Regions from separate parts of the Mesorhizobium sp. M1403 genome, predicted to be linked through region 1. Evidence: predicted binding sites of a transcription regulator. Region 1 holds the regulator's gene; each other region holds the start of a gene.

Region 1 (10,357 bases):
TAAGCGCGTCGCATGAGGCCCGGTCGACCGCGATGCGCTTTAGTGGCGGCTTCGTCTGGCCTCGACATGTCGCGCCAGTTCCGGCATTTCGAAGACATAGTCGCTCCAGGCCGATTCCGGAATCTGGCCGGCGAGATAGCACTCCAGCAAAAGCCTCTGCTCGTGGTCGAGCGGCCTCGGTGTGCGTTCATGGTCCAGCCCAAGTGAATGGAACAGATTCCTGGTCAGGCCCGCGACAGTGAAATGAATCGACATTTGCGGTCTCCTCCTTGGCCGCTCAACGCCGAACTTGGGGCTAAGGTTTCAGCAACGGCCGGCCGGTAACGCCGGATTGATCGCGGTGCGGATCCGGCCGGGTGCTTCAAACTTCGCCGTGGCGCGAGTTCGCCGGCGTTGCTGCCGGTTCGTCTCAATCTTGAAATAAAAATGTAATATTGAATTTACGCCAGCGGATATAATACACTAGAACTAAAGTCTCTGGTGGCGGTGCGGTCTACTTCAATTAGGTAAAACTGATTTAGCCAGTACTTATCCATAGTCGACAAAGAAATCCTGTTCTCGGCGCAACAAGGACAATGGTCGCTCCAATGACACGCTTCTGGCTTCTCACGATTCTGATGCTGGTGTCGGCAATAGCCGTTGCGCTCGGCACGTCCTCCTCCTATGCGGATAGCTGCGGCGCGATCAGGAGCCAATTGCTTTCGGCGGGGCGTGGCGCCGGGACCAGCCCCGAGCTTGCCCAACTACGCCGGCAACTCGCCGCGATTCAAAGGCTGGAGAGACAGCGCCGATGCACGGCGAAAACGGCCGGGTTCTTCTTCAACCCCTGCGCCGACCTCGTAAGCAGCAAGGCGGAGGTGCAACGGCAGATCGCCAGACTGTCGAATTCGGGCAGGGACACCTCCGGCCTGAAGGCCAGGTTCGTCGCGCTAGGCTGCGCCGCCCCCGCTGCCAAGAAACAGCAGGCGCAGCAGAACCAGCCGCAGGCACAGCAGCGCACAGCACCAAAACCTCAGTCCGCAGGCGCAATAATGGGTGGCAATCGGATGCTGTTTTGCGTTCGCTTGTCGGACGGATATTTCTTCCCCGCGCCAAAATCGCAGTTCGCCAAGAACGACGATCTGAAGGAAACGGTCGATCAGTGCCGCTATATCTGCGACGATGCCGGCGTCGAACTCTATACGCTGAGCGATGCCACCCGCGAGACCGAAGAGATGATCGCGCTCGAGACGCAAAAGCCCTATGTGGAGCTTGCGACCGCCTTCAGGTACCGCGACGACGCGAACTTCAAGGCCTGCGATGTCAAGCGCTATTACCAGCGCGTCGCCGAACTCAGGGCACGAACCGTGACACCGGCCAACATGAGCAACGCCATCATTCCGTTGCCGACGGCAAAGCCGGATTTTGGCATCGTCGCGGAAATTCCTGAATCCGGGATCCAAACCGCCGGTACCGCTCTCGCAGGGGAAAAAACGCCGGTTGCCGAGGTACCAGGGGCTGCCCAGCATCAGTCGGTCGAAAGAGCGATCGGCGCGCGGCCGGTGAGAGTGGTCGGGCCGGCCTTTTTCCCGGCGGACTGACCAAGGCAGGCGATGTCCCGAGACGGCGAACGGCTGGCCGGATAGCCGCTTCAAGGCCTACAGCCGCACGCATCGACCGACGGCCGGTTGGTTATTCGCAGACCATGCGGGCCCGTTTGCCGGGCTGGCTGACATTCCTGCAGGTGAGCGGCTTCGCCGGCTCCGATGACAGCATGGGCGGGTTGGCGACCTTCCTTCGTGGCGCTGCAACGGAAGCTGCGCTCCGGCGCACCGCCGGCCTTTTCGGCGTTTGAGGCGCCACAGGAAAGACATCGGTCTCCAGCTGCGACTGTTCGGCTTGCGCCTGCGGAGAAGGCCGGTCCCAGAAACGGCGAACATCGAGCGGCTTGGGAATGATCACGGTGCCGTCATAGCTGCGCGCGCAGCCGGTTCCCAGAAGCAGCGCCAGGCACAGGAAGACAGGCAGAATCCGTCGAAACATCAGCAACACCCCTGCAAGCTTATAACGCTGCTTCGGCCCAACCGACAACCGGCGGAATAGTGCAGAGGGAGTAGGTAAGGTGAAGTAGAAATCGTCGCACTTCCAGTCGAAGGCCCCGCTCGAAAGATCGAGCGCCGGGTCGGGCGCGGATGGAGGTCCAGCGCGAGGCGAGTTAAAACCTTGCGATTCGTCACCGCTTCCAGCGTAAGGCCATGGTGCGATCGCACCATACCCAATGGCGCGCTCAGTCGCGACAATGGGATATTCGAAGTTCCGCTCCTCCAGTTACGGGCGGGAGCAGCGACCGCCGGCAAGAAACAGGGTCAGATTTACCCCAACGGACCTGTTTCGGCGATGGCGCGGCCATGACACGTTCTGGCTGCATGCAACGCGCTCCCGTCCGGCTTTTTTCTTCTCAAGGTCAGTGGCTGCTATCGTCGAGCGGACAAAGCCGGCCGGAATTCACGCAAGCTGCTGATTCCAGCGGCAAACCGCGGCCCATGCCGACAAAGCCCGCGGCCGTTCCTTCTTAACCCGGCTGGACGACGTTACCGGAGCGACATGAAACTGTCATGCGACTGTAATAATCGGGGGCTATTGGCCTCAGCGGGCGCCGGAGGAATGGCGCCGAGAGACCATATTCCGAACAGGAGCAGGCCACATGAGACATTTCATCCGCTCGGCGGCCGTTGCGATTGCAATGGCTGCGGCGACGACTACCCTCACCCTGTCCGCCGCGCTCGCCGCGGACATCTCCGGCGCCGGCGCCACCTTCCCCTACCCGATCTATGCGAAGTGGGCCGACACTTACAAGAAAGACACCGGCATTGGGCTTAACTATCAGTCGATCGGTTCCGGCGGCGGCATCAAGCAGATCAAAGCCAAGACCGTTACCTTCGGCGCTTCTGATGCGCCGCTGAAAGGCGAAGAGCTTGAATCGTCCGGATTGGCTCAGTTCCCGATGGTGATGGGCGGCATCGTTCCCGTCGTCAACCTCGAAGGCATCAAGCCGGGCGAGTTGGTTCTCGACGGCCCGACGCTGGCCGACATCTTCCTCGGCAAGATCACGAGCTGGGATGACGAGGCGATCAAGAAGCTCAATCCCGACGTCAAGCTGCCTTCGCAGGCGATCGCGGTCGTTCACCGTTCCGATGGGTCGGGCACGACGTTCAACTTCACATACTACCTCGGCGACGTCAGCGCGGACTGGAAAGAAAAGGTCGGCGTCGACAAGGCCGTGGAATGGCCCGTGGGCATCGGCGCCAAGGGCAATGAGGGCGTTGCCAACAACGTCTCCCAGACCGGCGGCGCGATCGGCTATGTCGAATACGCCTATGCCAAGCAGAACAAGCTCACCCACGCCGACATGATCAACAAGGACGGCAAGAAGGTCGAACCCACCGCGGCGGCATTCTCGGCGGCAGCGGCCAATGCCGACTGGAGCTCGCAGCCGGGCTATGGCGTCATCCTCGCCAACAAGCCGGGCGCCGAGTCCTGGCCGATGACGGCGGCAACGTGGATCCTCCTCTACAAGAAGCCGGACGATGCCGCGACCACCGGCGAAGCGCTCAAATTCTTCGCCTGGGCATACGACAAGGGCGACGAGATGGCCGGCGAGCTGGACTACGTTCCGATGCCCGACAAGGTGGTCGAGAGCGTCAAGGCCATGTGGGCCAAGGAAGTCGTCGGCAGCGACGGCAAGCCGCTCTACTCGGCTATGTAATCTCCTCCAGGGAGGGCGTCGACGGCGCCCTCCCTGTTGCCTTCAATCGCGAGGACCCAATGACCATCGCTTCCGATGCCATGCTATCATCTGCAGCCCGGGCCAGGGAAGCTACGGTGCGGCGCTTCGCGCTCACAGACGCCATATTCCGCGGACTCACCCGCGCTTCCGCAATTCTTGTGCTGGTCATCCTCGGTGGTGTCGCAATCTCGCTGTTTGCCGGCTCATGGCAGGCCCTGTCGTCCTTCGGGTTCTCTTTCCTGACGACTGAGAGCTGGAATCCGGTTACGGAAAAATTTGGCGCGCTGGCGCCGATCTACGGCACCCTGGTCACGGCGGCCATCGCCATCCTGATCGCGGTTCCGATCGGCATCGGCATTGCCGTGTTTCTCACCGAACTCTGCCCGCGCCCGCTCAGGCGCCCGATCGGCATAGCGGTCGAGCTGTTGGCCGGCATTCCCTCGATCATCTACGGCATCTGGGGCCTGTTCGTGTTCGCGCCGTTCCTGCAGACGACGATACAGCCCTTCATCATCAACATCTTCCACGGCGTGCCGGGACTATCCAGCCTTTTCGCCGGCCCTCCTTACGGCATCGGCCTTCTAACCTCGGCGCTGATCCTCGCCATCATGGTGCTGCCCTTCATCACCTCGATCACCAAGGACGTCTTCGATACGGTGCCGGCGGTGCTGAAGGAATCGGCCTACGGCATCGGTTGCACGACCTGGGAAGTGACCCGGCGCGTGGTCATTCCCTATACCCGCATCGGTATCATGGGCGGCGTCATGCTTGGCCTCGGCCGCGCGCTCGGCGAAACCATGGCGGTGACCTTCGTCATTGGCAACGCTCACCGCATCAGCGCCTCTCTGTTCGCGCCGGGCACGACGATCTCGGCGACCATCGCCAATGAATTCACCGAGGCCGACGGCGATCTCTACACCTCCTCTCTGGTTTCGCTCGGCCTGATCCTGTTCGTCATCACTTTCCTGATCCTTGCCGCCGCCCGCTATATGCTGATGCGGATCGACGCCCGTACGGGAGCCTGACCGATGTCGACATCCTCATCGCTCCACAGCCGCCGCAAAGCCAGGAATTCGGTGATGATGGCGCTTTGCGTCGTCGCCGCCGGCATCGGGCTTGCCTGGCTGGCGCTCATTCTCGGTGCACTGGTCTATAAGGGCACAGCCGGGCTTTCGTTCGCGGTCTTCACCGAGATGACGCCACCGCCAGGCGAGGCCGGCGGCCTGCTCAATGCAATCGCGGGCAGCCTGCTGATGACGATCATCGCCGTTGTCGTCGGCACGCCGATCGGCGTGCTGGCGGGAACCTACATGGCCGAATATGGGCGTTTCTCGCGCATCACCACCGTCGTGCGCTTCATCAACGACATCCTGTTGTCGGCGCCCTCGATCATCATCGGCTTGTTCGTCTATGAGTTGATGGTGCGGCCAATGGGGCATTTCTCGGCCATAGCCGGCGCCGTTGCGCTTGCCATCCTGGTCATTCCGGTGGTCGTGCGCACCACTGAAGACATGCTCAACCTGGTGCCGAACGCGTTGCGTGAAGCCGGTGCCGCGATCGGCGCGCCGCGTTGGGTGGTGATCCGTTCGGTCGCCTACCGCGCCGCATTGTCCGGCATCGTCACCGGCATATTGCTGGCGATAGCACGCATTTCCGGCGAGACGGCGCCGCTGCTCTTCACCGCGCTCAACAACCAGTTCTGGAGCAGCAATATCAACGCGCCGATGGCCAGCCTGCCGGTGACCATCTTCCAGTTCGCTCTCAGCCCTTACGAGGAATGGCAGCAACTGGCGTGGACCGGCGCACTCATAATCACCCTGACGGTTCTGGGCTTGAGCATCCTCGCCCGCAGCCTTACCGGACGCAGAGAGGACAGATGACACAGATGTTGTCCCCGGACATGACGATGACCGAAACGGTCGCCGAGAAGACGAAGATCGAGGTCAAGAACCTCAACTTCTACTACGGCCAGAGCAAGGCGTTGAAGGACATCACCTTGTCGCTGCCCGAGCGCAGCGTCACTGCCTTCATCGGCCCTTCGGGCTGCGGGAAATCGACGCTGCTGCGTGTGTTCAACCGCATCTACGAACTCTACCCGAAGCAGACAGCCGAGGGCCAGGTGCTGCTCGACGGCAAGAACATTCTCGACCGCTCGCAGGATCTCAATCTCCTGAGGACCAAGATCGGCATGGTGTTCCAGAAGCCGACGCCGTTCCCTATGTCGATCTACGAGAACATCGCCTTCGGGGTCAGGCTCTATGAGAATCTCGGCAAGTCCGAAATGGACGGCCGCGTCGAACAAGCGTTGAAGCGGGCCGCGCTGTGGGGCGAGGTCAAGGACAAGCTCAACGCCAGCGGCTTGAGCCTGTCAGGCGGCCAGCAGCAGCGGCTTTGCATTGCCCGCACCGTGGCGGTGAAGCCGGAAGTCATTCTGCTCGATGAGCCGGCTTCGGCACTCGACCCGCTGTCGACCGCCAAGATCGAGGAGCTGATAGACGAGTTGCAAGCCGATTACACGATCGTCATCGTCACCCACAACATGCAGCAGGCGGCGCGCGTGTCGCGCCAGACCGCCTTCATGTATCTGGGTGAACTGGTCGAGTTCGACCGGACCGAGAAGATCTTTACGTCGCCCCGCGAGAAGCGCACGCAGGATTACATCACCGGCCGCTTCGGCTGAGCCGTTCCGATCATGCATATAAGGACAGGACCATGGGCGAACACACAGTCGCTTCTTTCGACGAGGATCTCGAGCAGATCAGCAAGCTGATCCGCGACATGGCCGACCTCGCCGGTTCGATGGTCGGCGGGGCGACCAAGGCCCTGTTGAATTCTGACAACGTGCTGGCGCAACGCGTCGTTTCCGACGATGCCATCATGGATGCGCGTCAACGCGAACTGGACGACCGCGCCATCACCCTGATCGCCAAGCGCCAGCCGATGGCCCACGATCTGCGCCATGTCGTCGGGGCGATCCGCATGGCCGGCGATCTCGAACGCATCGGCGACCTTGCCAAGAATATCGCCAAGCGTGTGAGTGCGGTCGGCCTTAGCGTCACACCGCGCGACCTATCGCATTCCATCGATGCGATGGCGCAGCTGGTGCTCATCCAGGTGCAGGGCGTCATCGAGGAGTATGCTGCAGGCGATGCGGCCGCGTTGGCCAAGCTACGCGCCGCCGACGAGCGCATCGACGTCAAATATACGTCGGTGTTCCGCGAACTGTTGACCTACATGATGGAAGACCCGCGCAACATCACCGCTTGCACGCATCTGCTGTTCTGCGCCAAGAATCTGGAGCGGATCGGCGACCATGTCACCAACATCGCCGAAAATGCGTATTATGTGCTGACCGGCGAGCAATTGCCGGTCAATCGTCCGAAGCAAGACGAAACGACAATGTCCGCACCGGCGACATGATGGGGGTGCCCAGCCGATGATCGCACCACGCATAATGGTGGTGGAGGACGAGGAGCCGTTGGGTGTGCTGCTCCGCTACAATCTCGAATCCGAAGGCTACCAGGTCGAGGTGGTGACACGCGGCGACGAAGCCGAGATCCGTTTGCAGGAGAATGTGCCCGATCTTCTGGTGCTCGACTGGATGATACCAGCGGTTTCCGGCATCGAGCTCTGCCGCCGGTTGCGGGTGCGCCCCGAAACCGAACGGCTGCCGATCATCATGCTGACCGCGCGCGGCGAGGAGAGCGACCGGGTACGCGGTCTTTCGACCGGCGCCGACGACTATCTGGTCAAACCGTTTTCGACACCGGAATTCATGGCCAGGGTCAAGGCGCTGCTGCGCCGCGCCAAGCCGGAAGTGCTGTCCAGCGTGCTGAAGGTCGGCGACATCGTGCTCGATCGCGAATCGCACAGGGTGTATCGCAAGAAGACCGAGATCCGGCTCGGGCCGACCGAATTCCGGCTGCTCGAATTCATGATGCGGCATCCGGGCCGCGTCTTCTCGCGCAGCCAGTTACTCGATAATGTCTGGGGCGAGACGATCTATATCGACGAACGCACCGTCGACGTGCATGTCGGGCGGCTGCGCAAAGCCGTCAACAACGGCCGCATGCCTGATGTCATCCGCACCATCCGCGGTGCCGGCTACGCGATCAGGGAAGATTGACCCGCCCAGTCAGGCTACGTTCTTTCTGACGCCGGGCCTCATTTGCGCGCCCGGCGCGAAAATCTGCTGGTCGACGAAGCTTAACGCCCGCATTGCACAGCCTTCGCGGATCAGCGGCAATTCGTTCGGCTCGGTATCGAAGGAGATCGAGCCCGAATGCTGGCCGCCGGCGGTCTGGGCGATGGCCTTCCGCAAGGCCGGCTCGATCAGATCAAAGGCGGCGGCACTGGCGCCGACCATTGCGACCGGTGCCGGATCGATCAGCGCGAACAGCGAGCCGAGACCGAAACCCAGCGCTTCGCCGGCCTTGCGGTAGGCTTCGCGTTCCGGCCCGTCCTTCTCGCGCGCCCGAACCGCCAGCGCGCGCATGTCGGCGTCGCTGACGTCGGCGACCGGTTGGCTGTCTTCGCTCATCTGCGTGGCGTTGCGCCAGATGGCGTAATTGCCGGCATAGGCCTCGATGCAGCCGCGCCGCCCGCAACGGCAGAGCGCGCCGCCCGGACGATGGATCATGTGGCCAAACTCGCCGCCCGAGGAATGCGTGCCGGTGAACAGCTCGCCCTTCAACACCAGCCCCATGCCGATGCCGTGCGAAAGCAGGATGGCGATGAAGTCGTCGCGATAGCGATCCGGATCGCGCCAGCGCAAAGCCACCGCCATCATATTGCAGTCGTTCTCCACCGTGGCCGGGATGCCGAATTCATCTTCCAGCATGTCGGCAAAGGCGATGTCCGTCTGCGGCGTGATCGGCGACCACAGCATGGCGCGTGCAGGGGAGTCGGTAATTCCCTGAATCGCCAGGGCGATGCGGGCGACACTGCGGACGTCAAGATCTGGATCGTCCAGCCGGCGCCGGACGATGGCCATGCATTCGCGGATCAGTTCGTCGCGCGGCATGGTCAGCGTGTCCAGCCGGCGCTGTTCCTCGGCGACCACCTGCCCCGCATAGTCGATGATGGCGGCCGACAGGAAATTCAGCGACAACACCACGGTCAGCACCGCCGCCGCTTCCGGATTGAGGGCGAGGCCGACCTGCGGACGACCGCGTTTCAACGAAACGGGTTCGCTTGCCTTGCTCTCGGCGAGGATGCCTTCCCGTATCAGGTCGGAGGAGATCGCCGATATGGTCGAATGGCTGAGGCCGGTGGTTGCGGCGATCTCCGTACGCGATGGCTGGCCGGCCCGGCGCACGGCCGAGATCACCATCGCCCGGTTGCGCCGGCGCAAATCGTCATGGCGGATTCCGACCGACATCGTTTTGCTTTCCTCCCGGTTTGCCGCGGCCGCTCATGAACCGGAAGCCGTCGGTAATGCCGACAAATAGTGTCAGATGAGGCAAATAGTGTCAGATGCAGGTGGCGCTGTCATCGTTTATTCCGAAGCTCGAAAAAACTCGCAGCAACATCAAAATCCATCAGAATCGATGTTGACAGCAGCGGGAGATCGGGCCAGTATTTTTTCGAGGCTCGAAAAAATTAGCGCCTCTAAGCTGGCCTTTGGGGCCAATTGGTCACGCCGTACGCGGCGCAGGGAGGATATGATGAAGAAATTCACGACCGCCATTCTGGCGGGTGTCGCCATGACGCTGGCGCTTGCGTCGGTGGCGCAGGCTAAGGACAAGGTCATCGGCGTTTCCTGGTCGAACTTCCAGGAAGAGCGCTGGAAGACCGACGAAGCCGCAATGAAGGCGGCCATCGAGGCCGCAGGCGACAAGTATATTTCCGCCGACGCACAGTCCAACCCCGGCAAGCAGCTCACCGACGTCGAGAGCCTGATCTCGCAGGGCGCCAACGCACTGATCATCCTGGCGCAGGACGCCTCGGCGATAGGGCCGGCCGTGCAGAAGGCGCTGGACGAAGGTATTCCGGTTGTCGGCTACGACCGGCTGATCGAGAACAAGGACGTCTTTTACCTGACCTTCGACAACAAGGAAGTCGGCCGCATGCAGGCCCGCGACGTGTTCAAGGTGAAGCCGGAAGGCAACTATGTCTTCATCAAGGGCTCGGGCGCCGATCCGAATGCCGATTTCCTTTTTGCCGGTTCGATGGAAGTGCTGAAGGACGCCATCGACAGCGGCAAGATCAAGAATGTCGGCGAGGCCTATACCGACGGCTGGCTGCCGGCCAACGCCCAGAAGAACATGGAACAGTTCCTGACCGCGAACGACAACAAGGTCGATGCGGTGGTCGCCGCTAACGACGGCACTGCCGGCGGCGTCGTCGCCGCACTGACGGCGCAAGGGTTGGCTGGATCGGTTCCGGTCTCGGGCCAGGACGGCGACCACGCCGCGCTGAATCGCATCGCGCTCGGCACACAGACGGTCTCGGTGTGGAAGGACGCGCGCGAGCTCGGCAAGAACGCCGCCGAGATCGCCTCGCAATTGGCCGACGGCAAGCAGATGACCGACATTGCCGGCGTGAAGGATTTCACCACGCCCGGCGGCAACACCGTAAAGTCCCTGTTCC
Region 2 (10,357 bases), on a different contig from region 1:
CAGCGGGTCGACAAATCCTCATAGTAGGACGGACGGCCGAAAGCCTCCCAGTCCTCGCCACCGTCGCCTGGATGCTGGACGGCAACGAAAGCGGTCTGGTCGTCCGGCGCAAACAGGGGACCACACATTTCGGCGCCGATCGGCACGCGGAAGAACAGTTTTGAGGTCGCCCGCGCCGGCCCTTCCGTATCGACCGCCCACAGACCGTCGGTGCGGCCAGTGGCCTTCGGACCCTGACCGTCGGTGGCGACCCAGAGGCGGCCGGTCGAATCAACCGCGCAATTGTCCGGCATGCCGAACCAGCCATTGGCCGTGGTTGCGGTCGAGAAGGTGGCGCCGACTGCCGCAACCGAGGGATCACCGCATTTCAAGAGCACCTCCCACTTGCCCTTGGTGGCGGCAAAATCGCCGCCGTCCTCGACGATCTCGATGATGTGGCCAAAGGCATTTTCGGCACGCGGGTTGGCGGCGTCGACCTGATCGGCCTTGCGCTTCGAATTGTTGGTCAGCATGACATAGACCTTGCCGTTGGCGGCATTGGGCTGGATGTCTTCAGGGCGGTCCATCTTGGTGGCGCCGAGCAGGTCGGCGGCGCGGCGCGTCTCGATCAGCACGTCGGCCTGGCTGGCAAAGCCGTTCTCCGCCGTCAGCGGTCCTTGGCCGAAGACGATCGGCAGCCATTCGACCGAACCGTCCTCGGCGAACTTGGCGACATGCAAGGTGCCGTCGTCGAGCAAATCCATATTGGCGGCGCGGTCGTCCGGATTGAACTTGCCTGTGGTGACGAACTTATAGACATAGTCGAAGCGCTCGTCGTCGCCGAGGTAGAAGACGACACGGCCATCCTTGGCGACGATCGATTCGGCGCCCTCATGCTTGAAGCGGCCCATTGCGGTGCGCTTCTTCGGCACCGAAGTCGGATCCTGGACGTCGACCTCGACGATCCAGCCAAAGCGGTTCGGCTCGTTCGGCTCCTTGCCGATGTCGAAACGGTCGTAATGCGCTGCCCATTCATAAGCACCTTCGGGAATGCCGAGGCGCTTGTAATTGGCGGCTTCCTTGTGGCCTTGCGGCAGCTCGCCCGAGAAATAGCCGTGGATGTTCTCCTCGGCCATGACATAGGTGCCCCACGGCGTGACGCCGCCGGCGCAGTTGTTGACGGTGCCGACAACTTTCGTGCCGCTCGGGTCGGCGCTGGTCTTGACTCGGTCATGGCCGGCGACGGGGCCGGACAGCGCGATCTCGGTGTTGGAGGTGATGCGGCGGTTGAGCTTGCCGTCGCGAACGACCTGCCATTTGCCGGCTTCCTTGCGGATCTCGACAATGGTGCCGCCATGCGCCGTCATCTCGACGTCGACTTGTTCCTTGCTGAGAGGCGCCTGCTTGGCTTTGCCATCGACGATGGTGACGAGGCCCGGAAACATCAGGTGCGGATTGGTGTATTCGTGGTTGACGACCAGCAGGCCGTGCTCGGCCGAGCCGTCGATCGGGATATAACCGACATAGTCATTGTTGTAGCCGAATTGTCTGGCCTGGGCTTCCGCCGACTGTTTTGTCGGATCGAATTCCGGCGAATCGGCGAACAGCGGATCGCCCCAGCGCAGCAGCACGTCGGCGTCATAGCCGGGTGCGACGTGATGCTTGTCGTCGATGCCGGCCTCGAGCTCGTCGAAAGCGAAGGCGGAGCCTTCGGCGGCGCGGGCGTTGTCGGCGGTGATCAGCGCCAGCGGGCTGACGGTAGCGGCTATGGCCGAGACGGCAAGCGAGCCCTTGAGGAAGCCGCGGCGCGAGAACCGCGCGGCGATGATCTCACCCATGGTGCGGTTGTCGCTGGGATTGGCTCCTGGCCCATCGTTTTCCTCGAGCAGGCTGGTGCGGAAATGGGCGTCAGGGGTGCGATGTTCGGTCATAGGGGCCTGCCTCTGGCTGGATGGATTGCTGGAGCGTGTTGCCTGGCCAATCCGGTATCGCCGGCAGGTCACAGTTTGATGACATGCCGGCTAATTGCCACCTGCGATTTCGTATCCAACATCGGCCCGCTTGACCGCGACCGGCGCTTCGGAAACAAGAGCTGCGGCAGGCGCGTAAGGACCGCATCGGGAGGAGCAAAAAGTGAGTTTCTGGGGACTTGGGCAGCTCTGCATTTCGACAGTGATCTTCCTGCTGGCGGCGACGGCGGCGAAGCAATGGGGACTGGCGCCGAGCCTCGGCAAGATCGTGCTGACGTTAGCGCTCTATTCGCTCGGCAATCTGATCATGCTGAGGCTGATCCGAGAATTCGGCATGTCGGTGTCGTTCAGCCTGTCAGCGGTGATCCAGCTGGTGTCGGTGAATGTGGTGGCGCTGGTCTTCTTCGGCGAGCGCGTCAATGCCTTACAGGCAACCGGCATCGTGCTTGCTATCGCAGCTGTGGCGCTGATCACGCTCGGGCCCTATCTGCAAAGGCTGTAACTGCGATCGGGCCGATGAAGAAGACCGCAAGCAGACTGCGCAACTGGCTGGAGTTCCCGGTTCTGCTGGCCGGGCTGATCATTGCCGGCGGGCTGTGGGGGTTCGAGGAGCTAATGGAGATGGCGCGGGCCACTACGCCGCATGCCTTCGATACCGAAATCCTGCTTGCCTTCCGCAAGGCCGGCCAACCCGACAATCCGATCGGACCGGCGTGGCTGGAAGGAGCGATGCGCGACATCACCAGCCTCGGCAGCGCCAGCGTGTTGGTGCTGATCACGGCAGCAATGATCGTCTATCTGCTCCTCATCCGCAGGCCAGGCGCGGCGCTTCTCATGTTCATCGCGGTAGCGGGCGGCCAGGTCCTGTCAAGCGTGCTCAAGTTCGATATAGATCGGCCGCGCCCCGATCTGGTCTCGCATCTCGCCGACGTGGCATCACTTTCGTTTCCGAGCGGCCACGCCATGCTGTCGGCGGTGACATATTTGACGCTGGGCAGCATGGCGGCGCGGTTTTTGCCCGGGCGGACAACGAAGATCTATGTGCTCGGTCTGGCGGTGCTGACGACGGTGGTGGTCGGCATCAGCCGCATCTATCTCGGCGTCCACTGGCCCTCCGACGTATTGGCCGGCTGGTGCGCCGGCTTTGCCTGGGCGATGCTGTGCTGGCTTGCGGCCCGGTTCCTGCAGCGATGGCTCGGGCGGGCCGGCGGCACCTGACTCATGTCAGTCGATTTGCGGTCAAATCAGCCTGTTGATCAGGCCATGACCCGCAGCCTGCCAGCAGGAAAACCATCGACAGCAAGGCTGTCGAGGTCGCCAACGCATTGAATATCTTCACCTGCTCATCCTTTTTGAGTCGTTGCCTGTGAAATCGGGATCGCAATGGATGTCCCGCCAAACGATGCCGAAATTGTAGCATGCTAGCGCATCGGCTGGCAAAGAGTGCTGCATGTTTCACATATGCAAGATGATGCTTGAACCATCATAATGAAGGTATTACACGTGATATCGCAGACTCAGACGGGCGTTATGGCCGATGATCACTGCCGCGCAGATGCGTGCCGCGAGGGCGCTGGCCGGCATCGATCAGAAGACGCTCGCCGAGCGCGCCGGGGTTTCGCTTCCAACCATTCAGCGCATGGAAGCGAGCGACGGCGTGGTCCGGGGCGTGGTCGATACGCTGATGAAGGTCATCCAGGCCCTTGAAGAGGCCGGGGTCGAGCTGATCGGCGACAACCAGGCGAGCGAGCGTGGCGGCAGGGGCGTTCGCCTCAAGCCTGTCACGCCGCAGAACCCGCAAGGCTGACGGTACTGCCGCATCGCCGAAAATCGAAATCGATTTTCGGATAGTCCAATGCGCGGTTCAAAAGTGTTGGAGCGTACCTGTGCGTCGATTTGGACGCACGCCGCTCCAAGTCGCGACGGCGACCGCCGACAGTCCTGCCGACGATCCCGCCGCCTCCTTGGTTTCATGGGGAAGGCACTCGATGGATCAGACCCGGCGGGCAGTGCATCAACCGGCACGGCCGACATTTTCCGAACTGTTCACGCCGAAGCTGGTGACGGTGCTGCGCGAGGGCTATACGCTCGCGCACTTCAAGGCGGATGCCATCGCCGGGCTGACTGTCGCCATCGTGGCGCTGCCGCTGTCGATGGCAATTGCCATTGCTTCAGGCGTGACGCCGGAGCGCGGGCTCTACACCTCGATCATTGGCGGCTTCCTGGTCTCGGCGCTTGGCGGCAGCCGTTTCCAGATCGGCGGCCCGGCCGGCGCCTTCATTGTGCTGGTGGCTGCGACGGTGGCGCGAATTGGCGTCGACGGCTTGCTGCTGGCGACGATGATGGCCGGCCTGTTCCTGCTTGCCATCGGCTATCTCGGGCTTGGCACCTACATCAAGTTCATCCCCTATCCGGTGACCGTCGGCTTCACCGCCGGCATCGCCGTCATCATCTTCTCCGGCCAGATCGTCGAACTCTTCGGGCTGAAGCTCGCCGGCAAGGAACCGGGGCCGCTGGTGCCCAAGCTGATGGCCATCGGCGAGGCGGCCGGAACGATCAACCTCGCCGCAACCGCGGTGGCGGCACTGACCATCATCACCATTGCGCTGTTGAAGCGGTTTCGGCCGAAGTGGCCGGCCATGCTGATTGCCATCGGGCTGGCATCACTCGTCGTGGCATTGCTCGCCATGCCGGCCGAAACGATCGGCACGCGCTTCGGCGGCATCCCGCGCAGCCTGCAATGGCCGGCCTTCCCGCCGCTCAGCCTCGACAGGATAATCGACGTGCTGCCGGACGCCATCGCCTTTGCGCTGCTCGGGGCGATCGAATCGCTGCTGTCGGCCGTCGTCGCTGACGGCATGACCGGAAGGCGGCATCGCTCCAATTGCGAGTTGGTGGCGCAGGGCTTCGCCAATATCGCCTCCGCCTTGTTCGGCGGTATCTGCACCACCGGCACCATTGCCCGCACCGCGACCAATGTACGGGCCGGCGCGCATGGACCGGTCTCAGGCATGATGCACTCGGCCATCCTGCTTGCCCTGATGCTGGTGGCGGCACCGCTGGCCAGCTATATCCCGCTTGCGGCACTTGCCGGCGTGCTGGCGGTGGTGTGCTGGAACATGTTCGAGAAACAGGCCTTCGCCACCTTGCTGCGCGCCTCGCGCGGCGATGCGCTGGTACTGCTGGCGACGTTCCTGATCGTCATCTTCCGCGACCTGACCGAAGGCATCGTCGTCGGTTTTGCGCTGGGCTCGATGCTGTTCATCGACCGCATGGCCAAGAGCATCGCGGTGGAGGCGGACCATCAATCCTTGGTCCAGGAAGACGTTGCCGACCGCGCCAGCGCTTATGATTCCAGCGAGGCGAGCGATGCCGATACCGTCGTCTACCGGATATCGGGCGCCTTTTTCTTCGGCGCCGCCTCGACCGTCGGCACGGTGCTGGACCGCATCGCCGACCAGCGCAGGAACTTCATCCTCGACTGTTCGGCGGTGCCGTTCTTCGATTCGACGGCGGCCAATGTTATTGAGGGCGCGGCCCACAAGGCCAAGCGCGCCGGCGTTCGCTTCATTATCTCAGGCGCTTCACCGCAGACACGCCGCATGCTGATCAACCACGGCGTCAAGCGGCCGCTGGTGACTTATGCCGCCTCGATCACGGATGCGCGGGCGCAGCTGAAGAAAGCCGCGCCCGCCGCCTGAGCCGATGGCTGGCTTAGTCGAGGCCTAATGCCGCGATCTCTCCGTCGTTCATCAGCGGCACGAAGATTGTCGACTTGCCGTCGGTGCCGATGTCGGCGCTGCCCGGCTTGAACGTCGCAACCGCTTGCGGCGTGCCGCCGGCTTTGTAGCTGTAGAGCGTGCCGGTCATATACGCGGTGGCGTAAACGCTGCCGCCGATGGCGACGACGCCATCGAGGTTAGCGAACTTTTCTGCGCCGGGCAGTGACGCAATTGCCTTGGTGGCGAGATCGACCGAGAGCAGGCCGCCCGGCTCCGCGGTGCTGAAATCGGGCTTGATGCCCTTGCCCCACGAAGCGACGATCAGCCGGCCGCCATCGGCGAAGATGCCATTCGGCGAAGCAAGCGCCGCATCCCTGACGAACAGTTCGGGCCGGTCGCCGTCGATGCGATAGATCGTATCGGCAAGCATATCAGTGACGTAGACCTTGCCGGACGCGTCGGCGGTCACGTCGTTGAGGAAGACCGCGTTCGGCACGTCGATCGTCGATGTTAGCTTGCCGCTTGCGAGATCGACGACGCGCACATGGGTGAGGTCGGCGACGTAGAGTTTGCCGTCGGCAATCGCCATGCCCTTGGGCGCGTCCATGCCGTCGGTCCAATGTTGCGTAACCATCTTGCCGTCCACAGACAGGACCGACAGGTATCCATTGCCGTCGGCGTCGCCGGGATTGCCAACGATATTGGAGATGATGATGCGTTTGCCGGCGGCATCGAACAGCGCCGATTCCGGTTGCTCAAGCCCGGTAGCGCGCCAGAGTTCGGCCGCCTGAACTGCCGGCGCGGCGGCGATGCCGACCAGGGCGAGAAGTATCGAGGTGAAGAGGCTCTTCATGGCTAGTCTCCTGTAATGGAATGGGGGAGAGCTAGGCCTTTCGATACTTTTCGGGAAGATGTATCGGGACTAGTACCGAAGGCTGATACCAAATCGCGTAAAAGAGGTGCATCCCATGAACGGCCCGATCTTCGAAGCGCTGAAGCGGACGCTTAAGGCCAAGGGCGTGACCTACCGTGTCCTTGCCGAGCGGATGGGCGTTTCCGAGCCGACGGTGAAGCGCATCTTCCATGAGCGCAACTGCAAGCTCGACCGGCTGATCGAGATCTGCGATGCCGCCGGCGTGGAGTTGGAGAACGTGCTCGGCTCGATGAACAGGGGACCGGGACCTGCCAACCGGATCGCGCCGGAGATCGAGCGCAGGCTCGCCGGGCGGCCGGCACTGCTGTTCGTCTTCGTCATGCTTTCCGAGAAATTCACGCCCGAAGGCATCATGCGCTCACAAGGGTTGAGCGAGGCTTCGATGTTCCTCTATCTGCGCGACCTCGAGGAACTCGGCCTGATCGCACTCGGTGGCGGCCTGTCGGCAAGGCTGCTGGTCGAGGCGCCGATCCAGTGGAATTTCGACGGGCCATTGCGGCCGCTGTTCGAGATGACCAACAAGAATTTCATCGGCTGGGCCATCACCCATCTTGAGCGCGAGGCGACATTCGTCAGCTTCTCCAGGCGGATGCGGCCGGAAACGGCGGAAATGGTCAGGCGCGAGGCGGAGGAATTGGCGGAGCGCGCCAAATTGCTTGCTCATCACGACCAGCACACGACGCCCGAAGACGGGCTGGTCGGCTACAAATGGACGTTTGCGTTCGGCGCAACGCCGTTCCCGGTGATCATGCCGATCGGGCCACATCCGCGCGACGCAGGCGCGCGGACGGACAATCGAGTTGCGGCCGCCGCAAACGGACGACGTCTGCCGGCCTAGGTCAAATCACGGAACGACTGAGGTCGGATTCTTGGGTTTAGGCTGCTGTCCTCCACAGACGCCTTGTAAGCCGCGAAGACTAGGCAGGCGCGCCGAAAACTAGGCAAGCGGCGCCTAGAAATTGGGTGACCGTACCGATGTGCATGGACATCGGCTTGCGTAGGGTGAGCCTGTGATTATCCAGGCTGCTTTGCAGTCCGGGGCCGGCGTCAGGAGGTGCGCACGGGACACCGGCCAGTAATTTATGCATCGCTTCGCAGGTTACGGGAGCACGTCGCGAAGCCGTCGCATTCGTTGACCGCAATGCAAACCTGAACGCTCTTTCGTGGCGTTGTTTCTTCATCACGGCGGTGTCTCCCAAATTGATGGCGCTGCCGATCAAGGAGGTCGTGACCATGAGCGCGCTCTTAAGGGCATGCTTGCCTTGCGTCCTAAGCGTGATCCTGGCGGCGACACTTGCCGCGTCCGCGGACGAGCCGGAGCTTAGAGGACCCAATGCCGATCCAGGCTCAGGATTGCCGCCGTTGGTCCTGCCTTATATCGAATTGCTCAGCGCACCCGGTGTAGTAGCATCAGCGACGCTTGCCGCGCCCGCGGGCGACTCGGAGCTTATAGGACCCGATCCCGCCCGGCCCGGCATCCAATTGCCCGGCGCACCTGGTGCTCTTGCTCCCATGAAAGATGTCTGACCGCTCGCAGCCGGCCGCGCTAATGGCAATAGCGGTATGGCTTTCGTCTGAACTCGGCCTTCCGTCGATCGAAGAGCCCCCGGCGGTAAGCTTCGTACCTGCGCGCAGGATGGCAGGTTTGCGGTTTCGCGACGTGGCGGCGGATCGCTGGAACAGCAGCCCCAATTTTGCCCGTCCGGACAATGTTGGCAAGCAGCCCACTGTTATTGCTATCTACGATGACGAAGCACGGACTATCTTCTTGCCGGAGGGCTGGACAGGCGGCACCCCGGCGGAGCTGTCGGTACTTGTGCATGAGTTGGTCCATCACGTCCAAACCGTGGCCGGGCTGAAGTTTGCATGCGCGGAAGAACGCGAGAAGGCGGCCTTTGAGGCGCAAGAGCGGTGGCTTGCCTTGTTCGGCAGCGACCTTCTGAAGGAATTTGAGCTCGATCCTTTCACGCTGTTGGTTCGCACGAACTGCCTGTATTGATGCTGAAGCCGCTTCGGGGGCAGCCAGTCTGACTGAGCTTCTTACCCCAGAGTATCGGCCGCAAAACCGGTTCTCGGAGGGCCCCATGCTCAAACCACAAGATCGAGCGGCTATCCGGCGGTCTTCGTCTCCGGAGCGGCCGCGACCGCCTTGTCATCCCAGACCATCTGCCGGTAGTCGAAGCCGTATTCCAGCGTCGGCTTGACGATGCGGAAATAGGGCGACAGGTCGAAGTCGCGCGGCGTGTAGAGCGAGTGATGGCGGATGTGCAGGATTTCCTTGCGCGAATAGCTCGACTGGGCCGAGGCACGGCCGGGCGCGCGGGTAATCTCCGGCAGGATCGGGTAGCGGATCCGGCCATAGGCCTCGGCAATCAGCGAAGAGCAGATGGCGCGCGTCGGGTCGCCGGAACCGAAAGCCAGCATGCGGCGGCGCCAGCGCACCGGCACCGGCGGCGTCGGCAAGAAGTAGCGCAGCATGTCGAATATGTTCTTGAGATCGTATCTGAGACCCAGCCTGCCGATCATGAAGGCGACGACCGCTTCGCGATCGTCGGGAGCCAGGCCGCTCGCCCGGCAGATGCGGGTGTTGTAGCTGCGGTAGCGGGACAGCGGCACGGCGATGCAGCCATCGCCGAGCGTGACCTCGATCAGGCGCCGCCGCTCCGACCCGTCCTCGGGCTCCGGCAATGCATCGCCGACATAGAAGGCGGCATGCGACCAGGTCGACTGGGTGAGGTATTTGATCGCCGCCGAGATCTTCTGGTTGCCTTCGATGAGCAGGATGTCGCCCGGCTCGAGCGTGCGGCGCAGCGTTTCGGCGTCCGACGGCGTGTAAGGCTCGTAGCCGGACGATTCCTCCTGCAGCCGGCCGGCAAGCCAGCGGCCAAGTCGGTCCAGAAGCGTGTCGCCGGGCTCGGTCATGCCAGACGGCGATTACCACAGGGCGGCAAATTAGACCATGATCAGCCCACGCCAGGCGCGCCGGCGTCTTCGTGCTGCAGTACCGCTGTGAGATCGTCGCGCACCTTACGGGCAAGCTTCCTCGTCGAGCGCTTCGGACTGTCGCCGAAAAGCCCGGCCGCCTCGGCGAGGCAGGTCTTTTTCAGGCTCTTTTCCGAGCGCTTCAGCAGCTTGGCAAGCAACCGCGTGTCCTCAGGGGGGCCAAGCGGCTGGTCCTCGGCATCGAGAAGCGCGCGCATAACGAACACATCGTGCAGTTCGCCGAGCCGCTCGCCCAATTCGTCGACGGCCTTGCGCCGCGTCTTGATTGGCGTCGGCCAGAGCCGGCCGAGCAGCGACAGGTGCATGCCATGCGTCTTGGCCGCCTTGCGCAGATCGTGAAAGTCATCGGCTTCGCCGCGCGAAGCCGCCTTGTCCAGCGCTTTCCTGGCGCGGCGCAAAGTGGTGCGCGCGCCTTCGGCGAGCACGTCGGCAGCCTGCTCCGGCTGGTCGGGCAGAGCGAGCTTGTCGATCCGGACGACACCTTCCTCGCAAGCGGCAATCGCCGCGCCTATCGCAGCATCGATGCCTGCTCCGCCATGCAGTTCATGCTGGCGCGCGACGAGCCTGTCGCGAACGGCATCGAGACCGCCTCCGGCGCTTTGTTCGGGAAAGATTGCCGCCAGCCGCTCGATTGTTTCGACCAGCGCGGTCGCCTCGCGCGGACCGGCAAGCAGAGCCGCCACCCGGCGGTAGCACTGGTTCTCGGTCACGCAGAACGTTTCGTCTCCGGAACGGACCAGGCGCAGCAA
Region 3 (10,357 bases), on a different contig from region 1:
TCGCGCAGCCGGCGAACCACATGCACGGCCGCCATCGCCGCGCCCTGCCTAGCGCCCTGCGAGTCCGCGCGTGCTGTTTCAGCCGTCATGGTCATTTCCTGGCCGTGGCTTGCTCAAGCCGCCAAGCCTCAGTTATTTTCGCCGGCTGGCAGCGAGAAGATATAGCCTTCGCCGCGCACCGTGCGCAGGAATTTCGGATTGGCCGGATCCGCCTCGATCTTCTTTCTCAGCCGCATGATGCGGATGTCGACGGCGCGGGACGATTCCGCGTCCTCGACGAAACCGATCGCCTCGGAGATCGCCGCCCGCGTCAACAGCCGGTTGGCGCGGGTAAGGAACACCTCCAGCACGTCGAACTCGCTCTTGGCCATGTCGATGACCGCACCGTTGGCGCCGGTGACGAGCCTGCCGTCGAGGTCGGCGTGAAAGGCGCCGAAGCTCACGGACCGGCGGCCACCGGATGTTTCAGCCTTGGCTTTTTGCGGTTCGGTCGGCTCCGGAACGCGGCGCAGCACGCTGCGCACCCTGGCCAGCACTTCGCGCAACTCGTAAGGCTTGACGATGTAGTCGTCAGCGCCGAGCTCCAGTCCGACGATGCGGTCGAGCGCGGTACCGGCGGCCGTCGCATAGATGATGCCGATCGGCATTTTCGACCGCATCCAGCGGCCGAGCGACAGGCCGTCCTCGCCCGGCATGGCGATGTCGAGAATGGCCAGATGGAAGGACTGGGCTTCCAACAGGTCGCGCGCCGCCGCCGCACTTTCGGCCGTGGCCACATCATAGCCGCTGGCGCCGAGATACTCGGCGACCGCGTCCCTCAGGTCGGGCTCGTCCTCGACAATGACAATTCGTGCCCGCACGATGCGTTCGCTCCCGCTTTCAGCGGAAAGTAGATTGGGTATAAACATGATGTCCAGCACTCTTCTTGGGTTGCCGTATGCGGGGTAGAAAAACATGGCTGCACGATCCGTCATCGCGCTTGTTTCCGTCGCTGAAGTAATTGCGACCGATCTCGCCGATCATCTCAAGCGACGCGGTCATGACGTCCGCGCCGCGCGACAGCCGTGGGAAGCCGAATCGCTGCTTTCTGAAAAGGGTATCGATGTCGTGGTTGTCGGCGACAGCGTCAGCCAGGCGGAGGGGCGCGACCTGCTCAGGCGACATGGCGGCGAAGGTGGACCGGATTTCATCCTGATCTGCCGCCCGGCCGATCTGGTCGACAAGGTGCTGGCGCTCGAGCTCGGCGCCGCCGACGTCGTCGAAAGCCCGCTCAATGTCAGGGAGCTTGCCGCCCGCGTTGGCGGCCTGCTGGCTCGGCGCGGCAGGAGCGCCGGGGAATTGATCGTGCTGGAGAACGCGACCGTCGATCTCCGGTCGGCCATCGTCATGCACCGCTCGGGCACGGAAGAACAGCTGTCCGCCGGGCAGGTGGCGCTGCTCAGGCTGTTCCTGGCCAGCCCGCGCAAGGTGCTGACGCGTGACGACATCATCGCCGCCGCGCCCGCCGAAAATGCCGAAGCCTTCGACCGGTCGATCGATTCGCGCATCGTGCGGCTGCGCCGCAAGCTCGACACCGAAACCATCACCACCATACGGGGTGCGGGTTACCGGTTCGATCCGCCAACGCAATTCGCCGATTGAATGCAGGACAGCCACCCCTTTTTTGAGTATCGGATTTTCCTAAAACCGGTTCCCGCTTTTGGGTCCGATGCTCTTTCCTCAGCGCACCACGAGAAGCGACGGGCCTGACGGCATGTCACTGTTCGTGCTGACCTCGCCGGCATGCGCACGTTCCTTCAGCAGCACGGTTGCGAGGCCGGCAATGCCGAGCAGGCCCTGCACGTAGAGCAGGGCAGAAAGCACGGAAGCGGCGAATTTCGTTTTCATCCTGTTCTTTCCTCAAAATTGGGATTTACGGGCACTTCAGGGGAACCCCCGAAGCGCCCGCGCCGCCAGCGGAGCCCCCCGTTGCGGCGCGGGCCTTCGGTCCTCTCGGCTGCAAGTTGCCGGAGGCGCCGCGCATCCTCAACGGCTCTAAGCCGCCCCCGCCAGAGGGGCTTGAGCCGGTCGACGCGCAGGCTGGAAACTGTCCAGACAATCCAGACCGTAGCGAAAACAGTGTTGGCTTCCGATCGTTCGTTGCCCGCTGTTTTCGTTACGTCAACTTTGCCCGTTCGCTGTATCCGGATCATGCCGCCGAGGCCGCGCTTTGTTGCAGCTCGGTTTCGGAGTCAGGTGGAATTCCTCTCAAACGAAAACAATCGCGTATTCGTGCCGCGGTTTGGCTGATCCGCTTAGGCAAACACGCCGCCGCTGTCATGACGACGTCCAACAGCTGTAAGCCGCTTTGCACGGCGTTTTCTGTTAACCAGGGGAAACAGAATCGAAACACAAACGAGCATCTAGCGAAATCGGCTCGAAACATGACGCCCCGATAAGCCGGTCATCGAATTGAGCCGGCCCCGACCGGCAGAATAGGGGAGACATCATGTACACCGCCATTTCCGCCAAGCTCATCAACATCGCCGCCGCCGTCATCACCGGTGCTGCCTTGCTTGTCAGTGCCGGCAACAGCGCAGCCCACGCCGCCGCCAACAAGATCGTCGCGCGTGTGTCGCTATCGCAGCAGACCATGGAAATCCTGGTCGACGGCCGGCCGACATTCGCCTGGAAAGTCTCGACCGGCGACAGGACGCACGTCACGCCGACCGGTTCGTTCAAGCCGACCCGCATGCATGAAATGTGGTATTCGAAGAAATACGACAACGCCCCGATGCCGCATTCGGTGTTCTTCAGCGGCGGCTACGCCGTACATGCGACAAGCGCCATCAAGCGCCTCGGCCAGCCGGCCTCGCATGGCTGCGTGCGTCTGCATCCGGACAACGCCGCCGATTTCTATCAGCTCGTCGAGGTCTTCGGCCCGGCCAACACCAGCATCGTCATCGTCAAGTGAGCGATGCTTCTCGTCGCTCCCAAGAAGGCCGGAAATCCGGCCTCCTTTATCAGTAGGACCTAATCCGGCATTACCGGCATCAGCTTCGGATCCGGCTTTTCGGCGTGATGCGGCAGGTCCTTGCTGGCGATAAAGGTGTAGAACATCGGCACCACGAACAGCGTGAACATGGTTCCGACCAGGATGCCGGTGAAGATCACCAGGCCCATCGAATAGCGTGCCGCGGCACCAGCGCCGCTGGAGATGATCAGCGGCACCACGCCGAGCGCCATCGCCGCCGTCGTCATCAGGATCGGCCGCAGCCGCACCCTGGCCGAGGCGATGATCGCATCGCGCCGCCGCATGCCGTGCATTTCACGCTGCTGGTTGGCGAACTCGACCAGAAGGATGCCGTGCTTGGTGATCAGGCCGATCAGCGTGATCAACCCGACCTGGGTGTAGATGTTGAGCGTCGCGGGTGGAATGCTGAACTGCAAGCCGCTGATCATGAAAATCATGTTGAGATTCGGAAACATGTTGAGCGGCAATATGGCGCCGAAGATCGACAGCGGCACCGACATCATGATGATCAGCGGATCGCGGAAGCTTTCGAACTGTGCCGCCAGCACCAGGTAGATGACGAGCACAGCCGCCGTGAAGGCGATGATGATCGTGTAGCCCTGTTGCTTCTCCTGCCTCGACTGGCCGGTATAGTCGATGAAGAACGTGTCGGGCAGACTTTCCCTGGCGATATCCTCGATGGTCTTCAGCCCGTCACCGGTGGTGACGGTGGGCAATGGCAGAGCGGAAATCGTGGCGGAATTCAACTGGTTGAACTGCTCGATTGCCGCCGGCGACGCGTTGGTCGAGATCTTCACCACCGCCGAGAGCGGCACCATCTCGCCCGACACGCTGCGCACGAAATACTCCCCCAGCTTTTCGGGATTGTCGCGGAATTGCTGCGGTACCTGCGGGATGATGTCGTAACTGTTGGATTCGCGGTCGAATTGCGCCACCTCGGCGCCACCGACCAACAGGGTCAGCGTCCGGCCGATATCGGCGATCGGCAGGTTGAGTGCCGCGGCGCGATCGCGGTCGATCGTCACCGTCACTTCCGGCGCGTCGTAGGACATCGAATTCTGCACGGCGAGGAAGCGACCGGAGGCCTGCGCCTTGTTCTTGATGTTCTCGGCCGCCTCGTACACCTGGGAGGCCTCGCCGGTCGAGCGCACCACCATTGTGATTGGCAGGCCGCCGCCGGAGCCGGGCAGCGTCGGCGGCGCGAAGACGAAAGCCTCGACGCCTGCCACCTTGGCAAGGCGGGCAGTGATGTCTTCCTGAAGTTCCTTCGAGCTGCGCGCGCGCTCGGCCCAGTCCTTGAACGCGAAGCCGACGAAAGCGCTGTTCGTCGGGCCTTGGAACGCGACGGCGGAGAACCGCGCCCTGGTTTCGGGGATATCATTCACCAGCCCGAGAATCTGGTTCACATAAGTCTCGGTGTAGTCCGACGTCGCATAGCGTGGCGCGTTGACAATAGACAGCAAGAAGCCCTGGTCTTCTTCCGGCGCCAGTTCGCTCGAGGTCTTGGTGAACATGAAGCCGGTGGTGGCGACCAGCGCGAGGACGATCATCAGCGTCACCGGGCGATATTTCAGCGAGCCGGTGACCAGCCGCTCATAGACGTGTTCGACGCGCCCGAACGTATTGTCGACAATGCGCTGGAAGCGGCTGTGCGAGCCGGACCTCAGGATACGTGCCGACATCATCGGTGTGATGGTGAGGGCGACGACACCCGAAAGGACCACCGAGCCGGCAAGCGTCACCGCGAATTCGCGAAACAGTGCGCCTGTCAGGCCGCCGGTGAAGGCCAGCGGCGCGAACACCGCGGCCAGCGTTATCGTCATGGCAACGACGGCGGACGAGATCTCCCGCATGCCGTTGAAGGCCGCCTGCATCGGCGACAAGCCGTCTTCCTCCATGTGGCGGTGGATGTTTTCCACCACCACGATGGCATCGTCAACAACCAGCCCGATCGCCAGCACCATGGCCAGCAACGATAAGAGGTTGATCGAATAACCCAAAGAAAACAGCAGGAAACAGACGCCGATCAGCGACAGCGGAATGGTCACGATCGGCATCAGCACCGAGCGGAACGAGCCGAGGAAGAGCAGGATAACGACGATGACGATGGCGACCGCCTCGCCGATGGTCTTGAACACCTCCTCGATCGACGCGCTGATCTGCTCGGTCGAATCATAGACAATCTCGATCGTCATGCCGAGCGGCAGCGTCTCCTGGATGGTCGGCACAATCTTGTGGATCGCCGCCGCGGTGGTCAGCGGATTGGCGGCCGGCGTCGGAAAGATGGCGAGAAAGATGCCGGGCTTGCCGTTGAAGGTGACCCTGGTGTCGGTGTTCACCGCGGCGAGCTCGACGCGGGCCACGTCACGCAGTCTCACCACATTGCCGTCTTTCGAGCGGAGCGGAAGGGCAGCGAAAGCCTCCGGCGTCTGCAGGGTCGAGCGAACCGTGATCGAGGAAGCCACATATTCGTTTTCGGTATCGCCGGGCGCGGAGAGGAAATTCGATTCGTTGATGGCCGTCAGCACTTCCGCCGCCGTCACGCCGCGCGCCGCCAGTTTGATCGGGTCGATCCAGACACGCATCGAATATTCGGCGGCGCCGAAAATCTGCACGTCGGCAACACCTTCGACCGTCGAGATACGCGGCCGCACGACGCGCTCGATATATTCGGTGAGCTGTTCCGGCGTCATGTTCGGGTTCTGCATCGAGATGTACATCATCGCGAACTGCTGGCCGGTGCCCTTGACGATCACCGGGTCTTTGGTTTCGTCCGGCAGATCGCCGCGAACGCTCTGAACCTTCGACAAGACTTCGTTCAGCGCGACGTCGGGGTCGGAGCCGAGCTTCATCTGCACTGTCACGGTGCTGGATGACGGCCGGCTCGACGACGTGACATAATCGATGTTTTCGGTCGAAGCGACAGCACGCGCGATCGGCGCGGAAATGAACCCCTGGATCAGGTCGGCGCTGGCGCCGGGATAGGCCGTGGTGATCGTGATGGCCGTTTCTTCAACCTCTGGATACTGCCGGATCGAAAGGTTGAAGATGCCCTGAAAACCCAGAAGCAGGATCATGCAGGCAAGCACGGTCGAAAGAACCGGGCGGCGGATGAAGAGGTCGGAAAAGCTCATTGCTGGGCTGCCTGCTGGTTCCCCGGCTTGCTCGGATCGATCGTGTTGTCGACGGCAACGGACATGCCGTTGGAGAGCCGGTTCTGGCCGGCGGTAACGACTTCGTCGCCGGGCTGGATGCCTTCCAGGATCTCGACCAGGCCGGCGTTGTGGCGGCCTGGCTTGACGAACACCTGGGCGAGCACGAGCTGCGGCTTCGGTTCTTCCGCTGCCGGTTTGGCTTCCGCTGCCGGTTTGGCTGGGGTAGCGGCCGGCTTTTCTTCGGGTTTTGCGGCGGGTGCTTCGGCTGCGGGCTTGGCAGCACCTGCAGCCGGCTTTTCTTCCGGGTTCGCCTCGGGAGCCGCCCCGTTGGCTTCGGCGGATTTGGCCGGGCGCACCACGAAGACGAAGTCGCCGTACAGGCTGGAAGTCAGTGCCGTCTGCGGCAGCGCCAGCACGTTGTTCTCCTCGGGCAGTTCGACGCGCACCTGGACGAACTGGCCCGGCGTCAGCTTGCCTTCGGGATTGCCGACCTCCGCCCTCACCGTCACCAGCCGGCTGGTCGGGTCGATCTTCGGATCGATACCGCGGATGCTACCGGCGAACGGCATGTCGCCGCCGCCGACGCCCAGCCGCACCGTCTGTCCGATCTTCAGCTGCGGAAGCTGCTGCTCCGGCACGGTGAAATCGACACGCATCGTATCCAAGTCCTGCAAGGTCACCACAGCGGTGCCGGGTGTGAGATACTGGCCAAGGTCGATTTTCGGAATACCGACGGTACCCTTGAAGGGGGCCGTCAACTGCTTTTGGTCGAGCACCGCTTGCAGCTTGTTTACCTGCGCGGCGGACACCGATGCCGCTGCCTGCGCGGTGTCGAGCGTAGCGTCGGTGCCGACCCCGCGCTTCTGCAGCTCAAGAGCGCGCATCAGTGTCGTCTGGTCGGATGTGGCTTGCGCCCTTGACGCCACGAGATCGGCTCGCTCGACTTTATCGTCGAGCTGCAGCAGGACGGCGTTGGCGGCGACCTTCTGATTGGCATGAAACAGGATGTCCTTGACGATGCCGGCGGTTTCGACCGTCAGGTCGACGCCGCGTACGGCACTGACAGTGCCGATAGCTTCGATGCCTGGTGTCCAGGACATCGGTTTGACGATGACCGTCGACACGGTCGCGGCAGGCGGCTTCATGGTGGCGAAGAACTGTTTGGTCGCCATGTCGTGAAACAGGTTGAAACCGACGATGCCGCCGCACACCAGCACGAGCAGAATGAAGGCGATGATGAAGCGCTTGATCACGAACAGTCCCCTCGGCCATGGCCCAGCATAACGGTCGGACGACCGGAACACATACCTGTGAGTGGTCCCAATTTCAAATGACGGCAATCTTACTGTACCGTCTGGACGGTCTTGTCAATTCCGCCTAAGCTAATGAATGGGGAACGATTGATGAAGGCCCGCAGAACAAATTCGCGCGAGAAGATCCTCGCCGCCGCCGCCGACGTGGCGCGAGAGACGGGTCCTGGCAGTCTGTCGCTGGATGCGGTCGCCAGCCGTGCCGGCGTGTCGAAGGGTGGTCTTCTCTACAATTTCCCGACCAAGGCGAAATTGATGCAGGCGCTGGTGGAGGATTACCTCAGCGCGTTCCAACAGGCGCTTGAGGCCGCCCGCACCAACGGCGTCAGCGGCGAAAGCCCGCTTGCGGCCTATATCAGGCTTTCGGCCGAGCATGCCGAGGAGTCGAAACCGTCGGCATCCTGGATATTTTCGGCGATTGCCGAGGATCCCGATTTCCTGACGCCGATAAAATCGTTCAGGCGGCAAGTGTTCGAGCGGCTGAAGCAGGAGACGCCGAATCTCAAGGCGCTGCTGGTCTGCTATCTCGCCATCGAAGGGCTTCGCAGCATGAACCTGTTCGGTTCGGACATTCTCTCCGCCGACGAGCGCCGGCTGCTGATATCGACCCTGCTTGAGATCGCGGAATAGATCCGGACCCCCCGTCCAGCACTATCTACTCCAATCTCAAAGTGCCCTGCTGTCACACAGGCTTCATTGTGCCGACCTAGCGTCCTCCCATTCTTTGCTGCAATGCAAGAGGAGTGGGGTATGGTCGATATTGTTTCCAGCGAAGCAGGAATTCCAAGGCCGGAGCATCCGCTCGACCGGCCGAACAGCACCGGCAAATGGTTTCTGCCGGCCTTCGCCGTCATCATCCTGGGCGGCCTTGCCTATGTCGGCTACGCGCTCAGCCAGGACCTGACCAGCACCGTCGCGGTGCCGTGGATCCTGCTTGGCCTGGCGCTGCTGATCGCGCTCGGCTTCGAATTCGTCAACGGTTTTCACGACACCGCCAATGCGGTGGCAACGGTGATCTACACCCATTCCATGCCGGCCGAGCTTGCAGTGATGTGGTCCGGCTTTTTCAACTTCCTCGGCGTGCTCACCGCCAGCGGGGCGGTCGCCTTCGGCATCATTTCGCTGTTACCGGTCGAACTGATCCTTCAGGTCGGATCGAGCTCCGGGCTGGCCATGGTCTTTGCGCTGCTGGTCGCAGCGATCATGTGGAACCTCGGAACCTGGTATCTCGGCCTGCCTGCCTCGAGCTCGCACACGCTGATCGGTTCGATCATCGGCGTCGGCCTCGCCAACCAGTTCACGGCGCCGGCCGGTTCCATCACCAGCGGCATCGACTGGTCGCAGGCAAGCAATGTCGGCCTGTCGCTTCTGATCTCGCCGCTGGTCGGGTTTTGCCTGGCTGGGCTGCTGCTTCTGGTGATGAAGCTGCTGGTCAGGAACCGCGAGCTTTACGAGGCGCCGAAGTCGAGCGCTCCGCCGCCGCTGTGGATCCGGGCGCTGCTCATCTTCACCTGCACCGGCGTCAGCTTTGCCCACGGCTCCAATGACGGGCAAAAGGGCATGGGCCTCATCATGCTCATCCTGATCGGCGTGGTGCCGACCGCCTTCGCGCTCAACCGCACACCGGACGTGAACTATCTCGAAGCTTACAAGTCCGCAGCGACGCAGGTCGAAACGGTACTCGGCAAATACGTCAAGCCCGGCGTCGCCGTGACCGACGCGGCAACCGTGGTCGGTGACGCCGTTCGCACCAAGACCTGGAAGGACGAGACCACGCCTGCCCTGCAGAGCTTCATCCACGACACTAGCGCAATGTTGTCGCCCTATCCGTCCGTGGAAAAGCTGCCGACAACGCTGGTCAGCAACGCCCGCAACAACATCTATCTTATCGGTGAAGCGCTGAAACTGATCGACAAGAAGAAGCTGCTGCCGATGGAGGCCGACGACCTGAAGGCGGTGACGACCTATCACAAGGCGGTCGACAACGCGACGAAGTTCATCCCGCTCTGGGTCAAGGTCGCCATCGCGCTGGCGCTCGGCCTCGGCACCATGGTCGGCTGGAAGCGCATCGTCGTCACCGTCGGCGAGAAGATCGGCAAAAGCCATCTGACCTACGGCCAGGGTGCGTCCGCAGAGCTTGTTGCAATGGCGACCATCGCATCGGCCGACTATCTCGGCCTGCCGGTCTCGACCACCCATGTGCTGTCGTCGGGCGTTGCCGGCACCATGGCGGCGAACGGCTCGGGCCTGCAATGGTCGACAGTGCGCAACATGCTGATGGCCTGGATACTGACCCTTCCGGTCTCCATCTGTCTTGCCTTCGTGCTGTTCGTCATCTTCCGCCAGATATTCTGAGCGGGGATAGGACTTGGCCAGAATGTCGCGGCGCCGGCTCCGGCGCCGCCCGGATCCTGAACGTGCATTGTCTCGGCGGCGGCCATGAATGACGCATCGCATCTGACATTGCTTGCCGCGGACGACCAGCATCATGCCCCCGGGCTGGTCTGGGCCTATCATGCCGCTCCCGGCAAAGCTCCCGAATCGCTGGCGCCCCGGGACATAGAGGCCGCGCTGGCCTCACTGGACGGCTGGGTCTGGCTGCATGTCGACCTTGTCGACCGGCGCGCCCATTCCTGGGTCAGCCATGCCTGCGCGCTGCCGGCGTCGGCTCATGCAATCCTCGAAGGACATGAGGACAGCCTGGTGCTGGCGTATGAGAATGGGGTCGTCCACGGCATTTCCGCCGACCTGCATGGCGAGATCGCCCATCAGTCGACGACCATCGGCAGATTGCATTTTGCGGTCTCGGAGCGGCTGCTGGTCACCGGCCGCCGCCATCCGCTGGCGGCGGTGGAGGAAGTGCACACCGCCCTTGCCGC

Evidence for each region. Region 1 encodes PhoB, which activates phosphate uptake and scavenging genes when phosphate is short. Its sites were predicted from a motif close to TGTCATNNANCTGTCAT; they were not measured.
Region 2: the regulator PhoB is predicted to act here: its motif matches at 1,978-1,994, upstream of NKH01_RS31495 (PhoX family protein).
Region 3: the regulator PhoB is predicted to act here: its motif matches at 8,159-8,175, upstream of NKH01_RS10245 (inorganic phosphate transporter).

The regions. Positions count from the first base shown of each region.
Region 1 is NZ_JAMYKY010000017.1:68,191-78,547, reverse strand. It holds gene NKH01_RS24105 (hypothetical protein) at 40-255, opposite strand; gene NKH01_RS24100 (DUF2865 domain-containing protein) at 588-1,580, shown strand; gene NKH01_RS24095 (hypothetical protein) at 1,672-2,022, opposite strand; gene pstS (phosphate ABC transporter substrate-binding protein PstS) at 2,684-3,745, shown strand; gene pstC (phosphate ABC transporter permease subunit PstC) at 3,805-4,791, shown strand; gene pstA (phosphate ABC transporter permease PstA) at 4,795-5,646, shown strand; gene pstB (phosphate ABC transporter ATP-binding protein PstB) at 5,643-6,446, shown strand; gene phoU (phosphate signaling complex protein PhoU) at 6,479-7,186, shown strand; gene phoB (phosphate regulon transcriptional regulator PhoB) at 7,203-7,892, shown strand; gene NKH01_RS24060 (ROK family protein) at 7,902-9,146, opposite strand; gene xylF (D-xylose ABC transporter substrate-binding protein) at 9,433-10,357, shown strand, end outside.
Region 2 is NZ_JAMYKY010000035.1:19,289-29,645, reverse strand. It holds gene NKH01_RS31495 (PhoX family protein) at 1-1,910, opposite strand, end outside; gene NKH01_RS31490 (hypothetical protein) at 2,113-2,451, shown strand; gene NKH01_RS31485 (phosphatase PAP2 family protein) at 2,466-3,167, shown strand; gene NKH01_RS31480 (helix-turn-helix domain-containing protein) at 3,487-3,756, shown strand; gene NKH01_RS31475 (SulP family inorganic anion transporter) at 3,938-5,650, shown strand; gene NKH01_RS31470 (SMP-30/gluconolactonase/LRE family protein) at 5,664-6,524, opposite strand; gene NKH01_RS31465 (helix-turn-helix domain-containing protein) at 6,640-7,443, shown strand; gene NKH01_RS31460 (DUF6647 family protein) at 8,125-8,604, shown strand; gene NKH01_RS31455 (C40 family peptidase) at 8,715-9,527, opposite strand; gene NKH01_RS31450 (CHAD domain-containing protein) at 9,569-10,357, opposite strand, start outside.
Region 3 is NZ_JAMYKY010000004.1:141,980-152,336, reverse strand. It holds gene NKH01_RS10285 (PAS domain S-box protein) at 1-89, opposite strand, end outside; gene NKH01_RS10280 (response regulator) at 129-908, opposite strand; gene NKH01_RS10275 (winged helix-turn-helix domain-containing protein) at 955-1,641, shown strand; gene NKH01_RS10270 (hypothetical protein) at 1,720-1,887, opposite strand; gene NKH01_RS10265 (L,D-transpeptidase) at 2,489-2,953, shown strand; gene NKH01_RS10260 (efflux RND transporter permease subunit) at 3,013-6,147, opposite strand; gene NKH01_RS10255 (efflux RND transporter periplasmic adaptor subunit) at 6,144-7,421, opposite strand; gene NKH01_RS10250 (TetR/AcrR family transcriptional regulator) at 7,572-8,108, shown strand; gene NKH01_RS10245 (inorganic phosphate transporter) at 8,229-9,833, shown strand; gene NKH01_RS10240 (transporter) at 9,918-10,357, shown strand, end outside.